2 linked regions of the Herpetosiphon gulosus genome follow. The protein of the gene in region 1 interacts with the protein of each later gene in a pairwise test. Links are inferred from orthologs where the notes say so. Each region holds a gene or a part of one and is shown on either strand. Other genes may lie near its edges.

Region 1 (3,137 bases):
CCATCAGGGAACAGCTTCGGCTTAGTAGTTGGTGGCGGGTGCGCCCGTTATTGCGCCTACGAGTGATGTGCTTCGGCTCATAAGCAGGGTGGTACCACGGGGTTTTGCTCCGTCCCTGACATGGGTTCGGGGTTTTTTGTTTTAGATTTTTGTTTAGTTCCCTCACCCCATAGCCCCCTCTCCCGCCCAGCAGGCGAGGGGGACCACCGTAGCATGACAAGTGGAATGCCCTCTCCCGCCACAGCGGGCGAGGGGTTGGGGTGAGGGAATGCCAATCGATGCTGAATCCCACCCAATCACGGAAGGGTGGTGAAATGATGATTGGTTGAGCAGAAAAGTTGTAGATTTTTACCAATTGCAGATATTTTTAGCCAAGGAGTTGATGATGGCCACTCGCTATGATAGTAGCATCACCGAGCCAAAATGGCGCGAACGTTGGGAACGCGACGGCATTTATCGCTTCGAGCCAGACAGCGATAAACCTAAACATTATGCTGTCACCATGTTGCCCTATCCATCGGGCAATTTGCACATTGGCCATTGGTATGCCATGTCGCCCAGCGATGTGCATGCCCGCTATATGCGCATGCGTGGCTACAACGTCTTTTTCCCAATGGGCTTCGATGCCTTTGGCTTGCCCGCCGAAAATGCCGCGATCAAAAACAACTTAGATCCGCGCAAATGGACTTATTCCAACATTGAATACATGCGTGGCCAGTTGCAATCAATGGGCATGATGGTCGATTGGGATCAGCAAATTGTTAGCGCCGACCCTGAATATTATCGCTGGAATCAGTGGTTTTTTATTCAATTTTTCAAACGTGGCTTAGCCTATAAAAAATTCTCAGCGGTCGATTGGTGTCCCAAGTGTAATACAACCTTGGCCCGCGAACAGGTTGTCGGCGATGAACGGCGCTGCGAACGTTGCGACAGCTTAGTCACCAAGCGCGATTTGGATCAATGGTATTTCAAAATTACTTCATACGCTGATGAATTGCTGGATTTCTCGGGGTTGGATTGGCCTGAGCGCATCACAACCATGCAACGCAACTGGATTGGTCGCTCAGAAGGGGCCGAAATCACCTTCAAATCTGAGGCTGGCGACCCAATTACGGTCTTTTCAACTCGCCCCGACACCTTGTGGGGGGCAACCTTTATGGTGTTGGCTCCTGAGCACCCGTTGGTTGCCAAATTAACCAGTGTCGAGCAAAAAGCCAGCGTCGATGCCTATGTAGCCGAAGCCATTCGCAAAACCGAAGTTGAGCGCCAATCGACCGATGACGAAAAGCCCAAAACTGGCGTATGGATCGGTGCGTATGCGATCAATCCAACCAGCCAAGAACGTGTGCCAATTTGGATTGCCGACTATGTGCTGATGACCTATGGCACTGGCGCGATCATGGCAGTGCCTGGCCACGATGAACGCGACTTCGCCTTTGCCAAAACCTTTGGCTTGGCAATCAAACGCGTCGTTGTACAAGCTGAACAAACTGCCGAAACCCCCTTGGAAACAGCCGAACCAGCCTATGGCACGGTCGTCAATTCAGGCCAAATCGATGGCTTAAGCTCAGCCGAGGCCAAAGAAGCCGTGATTAACTGGTTGGAAGCTGAGCAATTGGGCAAACGAGCGATTAATTATCGTTTGCGTGATTGGCTGGTCAGCCGCCAACGCTATTGGGGCACGCCAATCCCGATGATTTATTGCCCAACATGTGGTACTGTACCCGTGCCAGAAGATCAATTACCATTGTTGCTGCCCGATAGTGTTGATTTCAAGCCAACAGGCGAATCGCCCTTGAAATTGCACCCAACTTGGCGCTTTACCACATGCCCAACCTGTGGCGGCGAAGCTGAGCGCGACACCGACACAATGGATACATTTGTCGATTCGTCGTGGTATCAAGTGCGCTACTTAAGCCCACACGAAACCAATGCGCCCTTTACCAAGGCTATTACCGACAAATGGTTGCCAGTTGATCAATACACAGGTGGCCGCGAACATGCCGTGATGCACTTGTTGTACACCCGTTTTTGGTGGAAAGCCATGCGTGATATGGGATTGGTCAGCGCTAACGAGCCAATGACCCGCTTGATCAACCAAGGTGTGATTTTAGGCGAAGATAGTAATAAAATGTCGAAATCACGTGGCAATGTGATTGACCCAGATATGTTGGTAGCGCAATATGGTGCTGATACCGTGCGCACCTTCTTGATGTTCATCGGCCCGTGGGAGCAAGGCGCCCCTTGGAACAATCGCGGGATCGAAGGCTGCGTGCGCTTTTTGGATCGGGCTTGGCGTGTCGTGACTGATACGCCGCAACGTCACGATGCTGCGGGCCATGCCAGTACCTTAGAGCGCCAAACCCATCGGATCATCAAAAAAGTTGGCGACGATTTGCAGCGCTTTGCCTTCAACACCGCCATTGCTGGCCTGATGGAGTTTGTCAACGAATTGATGAAAGCTCGCGAAACCGATGTTTATGGCACTGCAACCTGGCGCAAGGCAACCGAAAGCTTGACCTTGTTGTTAGCACCAATCGCCCCGCATATTGCTGAAGAATTGTGGGAATTTTTGGGCAACAGCCAAAGCGTCCATTTGCAGGCCTGGCCAAGTTACGATGAAGCCATGTTGATCGACGAATCGATTGAATTGCCAGTGCAAATAAATGGTAAAGTTCGCGGTAAAATACAGGTAGCCGCCACCGCCGATGAACCAAGCATCATTGCAACCGCTTTGGCTGATGAAAAGATTGCCCCCTTGGTCGAGGGCAAAACCATCATCAAGCAAATTGTGGTACCAAATCGCTTGGTCAATATCGTGATCAAATAAGTTTTTGGCCAAACAACGGAAGGGTCGTAGAGAAACCCTTCCGTTGGCCAACCTAAGAAGCGAGATACCTTGGCAATTCGGAAACGTTGCCAGCCATTCAAGGAGCCTGCATGACCAACTATTACGAAATGTTCAAGCAGCACGAAGAATCGATCGTCGAAACCATCATTACTACCTTGCAAATCCAAATTCCTACCTACGGCAAAATATCACGTGATGACGTTCGCAAACGCGTCATCGCTGGGCTTGATCCCTATGCTCGCGATTTAGATACAGAGCACCCCAAAGCTTTTCCTGATTATTGGCG
Region 2 (2,938 bases), on another replicon or contig:
GAGTTTTTGGTAAAAATCCTCAAATTAGTGCTATAGCAACTTTTGATTGGATATGTATGGATAACTCTAATTCGACATTTATTGAATGGATAAGTAATAATCAATTTTTTCTACGATTTTTTGTCTTTCATAATCCTAACTGTGAAAAGCAAAATCTTCCTCGCTTACCTCTTAGTGTATTCGATGATGGATATTCCTTACAATATGAAACACCTGAAGATTTTAGACAGCAATATTTATGGTTACAAAACTTACCAGATTAGACTCTTAGAATATTTCGCTGGATTTGGATTCAGAATTTAACGCAGAGGCGAGCTTTTTTATCCACAAAGGACACGAAGTAGGGCTATAGGCTATCGGAGATTTGTTGAAATGCCAACAATTGTTCCGATAGCCTGTAGCCTAACATCCTTCGCGTTCTTCGCGTTCTTCGCGGTTTCAGCTCTCGCAATTTCAGCCTTCGTGTAGCTTCGTGCTCTTCGTGGATCAACAAAAAATCAACGACTACCCATCAAGCAGCGCATGCAATTCATCCATGCTCAGCACTTTCACACCCAAACTTTGGGCTTTGGCCAATTTCGAGCCAGCCGCCTCACCTGCTAGCAAATAATCAGTTTTCTTGCTGACGCTACCGCCAACCTTGCCGCCATGCGCTTCGATCAAGGCTTGAGCGGCTTCGCGGCTAATACCAGGCAAAGTTCCAGTAATCACAAAGCTTTTGCCCGCCAAACGGTCACTCTGCAATTCAGCGACTTCGCCAGGCTCGGCTTTGAGGCCTAAAGCCAATAGTTCGGCGATTAATTGTTGGTTAGCTGGCGTAGCGAAGAAATCAACCACGCTTTGGGCGGTGCTGCCACCAATGCCATCAATCGCGGTCAATTGCTCAATCGTGGCTTGGGCTAAGGCTGGCAATGAACGGAAATAACGGGCTAAATCCGCCGCTGCCACCGTACCAACGCCGTTAATTCCCAAAGCGGTGATCACCCGATCAAGCGGGCGTTGCTTGGATTCTTCGATCGCATTCAGCAAATTAGCCACGCGGCGTTCGCCATAGCCTTCGCGCCCCACAAAGCTATCAACGCTCAAACGATAAATATCAGGAATCGATGTGATCAAGCCGATTTCGACAAATTGGCTGGCTTGACGCTCGCCCATGCCGACAATATCCATCGCGCCACGGCTGACCCAGTGTTCGATTGACCGAATCAAACGCGCAGGACAAGTATTATTGACGCAGTAAATATCAACTTCATCAGCAATTTGCTCGACTGGCTGGCCACAGGTTGGGCAATGGGTTGGCGCGGGCCAAGCTTGCTCGTTACCAGTGCGGGCCTCGACGATTGGCCCAATCACATAGGGAATCACATCGCCAGCCCGTTTGACCACGACCCGATCGCCGATGCGAATATCGCGGCTAATAATGTAATCGGCATTGTGCAACGAGGCATGTTGCACGGTCGTGCCGCCCAAGCTGACAGGTTCGAGCACAGCATTGGGAATCAACTTACCAGTGCGGCCAACGTTGATCACAATATTGAGCAAGGTGGTGGTTTCTTCGCGAGCTGGAAATTTATAGGCAATCGCCCAGCGTGGATCACGACCAACCACACCTAATTCGCGTTGCATCGCAAAATCATTAATTTTGACCACCACACCATCAACTTCATAGCTCAGCGATTCACGGCGGCTCATCCATTCGTGGCAATACTCAATCACCGCCGCAAAATCAGCAAACAGGCGGGTATCGGGATTTACGCTAAATCCATAACTGCGCAGGGTATCGAGGGTTTGGGCTTGGCTATTGAGTTCAACACCGCTAAAAGGGCCGACAGCATAGGCAAAAAAGCGCAACGGACGGCCAGCAGTAATCGTTGAATCGAGCTGGCGCAACGATCCAGCGGCAGCATTGCGTGGGTTGGCAAAGACTTTTTCGCCAGCATGGGCTTGGCGTTCATTTAATTGATTAAACGATTCGATCGGCAAATAGACCTCGCCGCGCACTTCGATTCGATCGGGCAAGGCTTGGCCGTCGATTGGCTGAAGGCGCAAGGGCACATCGCGAATTGTGCGTAGGTTGGCGGTAATATCTTCACCAATTTCGCCATTGCCACGAGTTGCACCAACACTAAACACCCCATTAATATAGGTTAATGCCACGGCCAAGCCATCAATTTTTGGCTCAACGGTGTAACTCATTGGCTGCGTACCAATAATTTGCTCAGCACGTCGTCGCCACGCCGCCAAATCATCGGCATTAAACGCATTGCCAAGGCTCAACATTGGCACGGGATGTTGCACTTTGGGAAATTTACTCAATGGAGCACTACCAACCCGTTGGGTTGGTGAATCGGGGGTGCGTAATTCGGGATATTCGGCCTCAATTGCCCGCAATTCATTTAATAAACTGTCGTATTGAGCATCGCTCACAAGCGGTGCATCAAGCGTATAATAATGATGATTGTATACATTTAATTCATCGCGCAAGCTTGCGGCGCGGGCAACCGTCTGCTCTGACACGGCCATGCATGCATCCTCCAATTTAATCGAACAGATGTATTATAACGGTTGTCTGTGTCAAATGCAGCCACAATTTCTAGTGCATTGATGTTGCTAAACCTTAACCCATTTCATGGCTCTTTTCACTTCGTGCTGGCAAGAAATCGGTCACAATAGAGATGTAGCCGAGGCTACACCAACCAACGATTTAGGGGGCTTAGTATGCGTTACGTTTCAGCGAACGAAGCTGTTCAAGCGATTAAATCACACGATCGTGTGTTTATTCATAGTGTTGCCGCAGCACCTCAACAATTAATTGCGGCTTTAGTTGCTCGCGCTGATGAATTACGCAGCGTCGAATTGGTGCATATTCATACCGAAGGGCCAGCGCCTTATACCGATCCCAAATATCGCGAAAGTTTTCATACCCGCGCGTTATTTA

The links. The genes of interacting proteins can lie anywhere in the genome.
Region 2: the proteins of leuS (region 1) and ligA interact in binary tests that used the Escherichia coli proteins (3 or more experiments, as listed by UniProt). The link is inferred for Herpetosiphon gulosus from one-to-one orthologs.

The regions. Positions count from the first base shown.
Region 1 is NZ_BAABRU010000012.1:50,267-53,403, reverse strand. What follows is about bases 19-3,107. They hold leuS (leucine--tRNA ligase), read left to right. Parts: upstream 19-385; coding sequence 386-2,830; downstream 2,831-3,107. Other genes in these bases: ABEB26_RS16715 (STAS domain-containing protein), read left to right, coding at 2,941-3,107. Also shown: more of ABEB26_RS16715, read left to right, coding at 3,108-3,137.
Region 2 is NZ_BAABRU010000017.1:72,780-75,717, reverse strand. Bases 12-2,901 are described here. They hold ligA (NAD-dependent DNA ligase LigA), read right to left. Parts: upstream 2,518-2,901; coding sequence 505-2,517; downstream 12-504. Other genes in these bases: ABEB26_RS20475 (acetyl-CoA hydrolase/transferase family protein), read left to right, coding at 2,719-2,901; ABEB26_RS20485 (hypothetical protein), read left to right, coding at 12-263. Also shown: more of ABEB26_RS20485, read left to right, coding at 1-11; more of ABEB26_RS20475, read left to right, coding at 2,902-2,938. UniProt on the Escherichia coli protein: DNA ligase that catalyzes the formation of phosphodiester linkages between 5'-phosphoryl and 3'-hydroxyl groups in double-stranded DNA using NAD as a coenzyme and as the energy source for the reaction.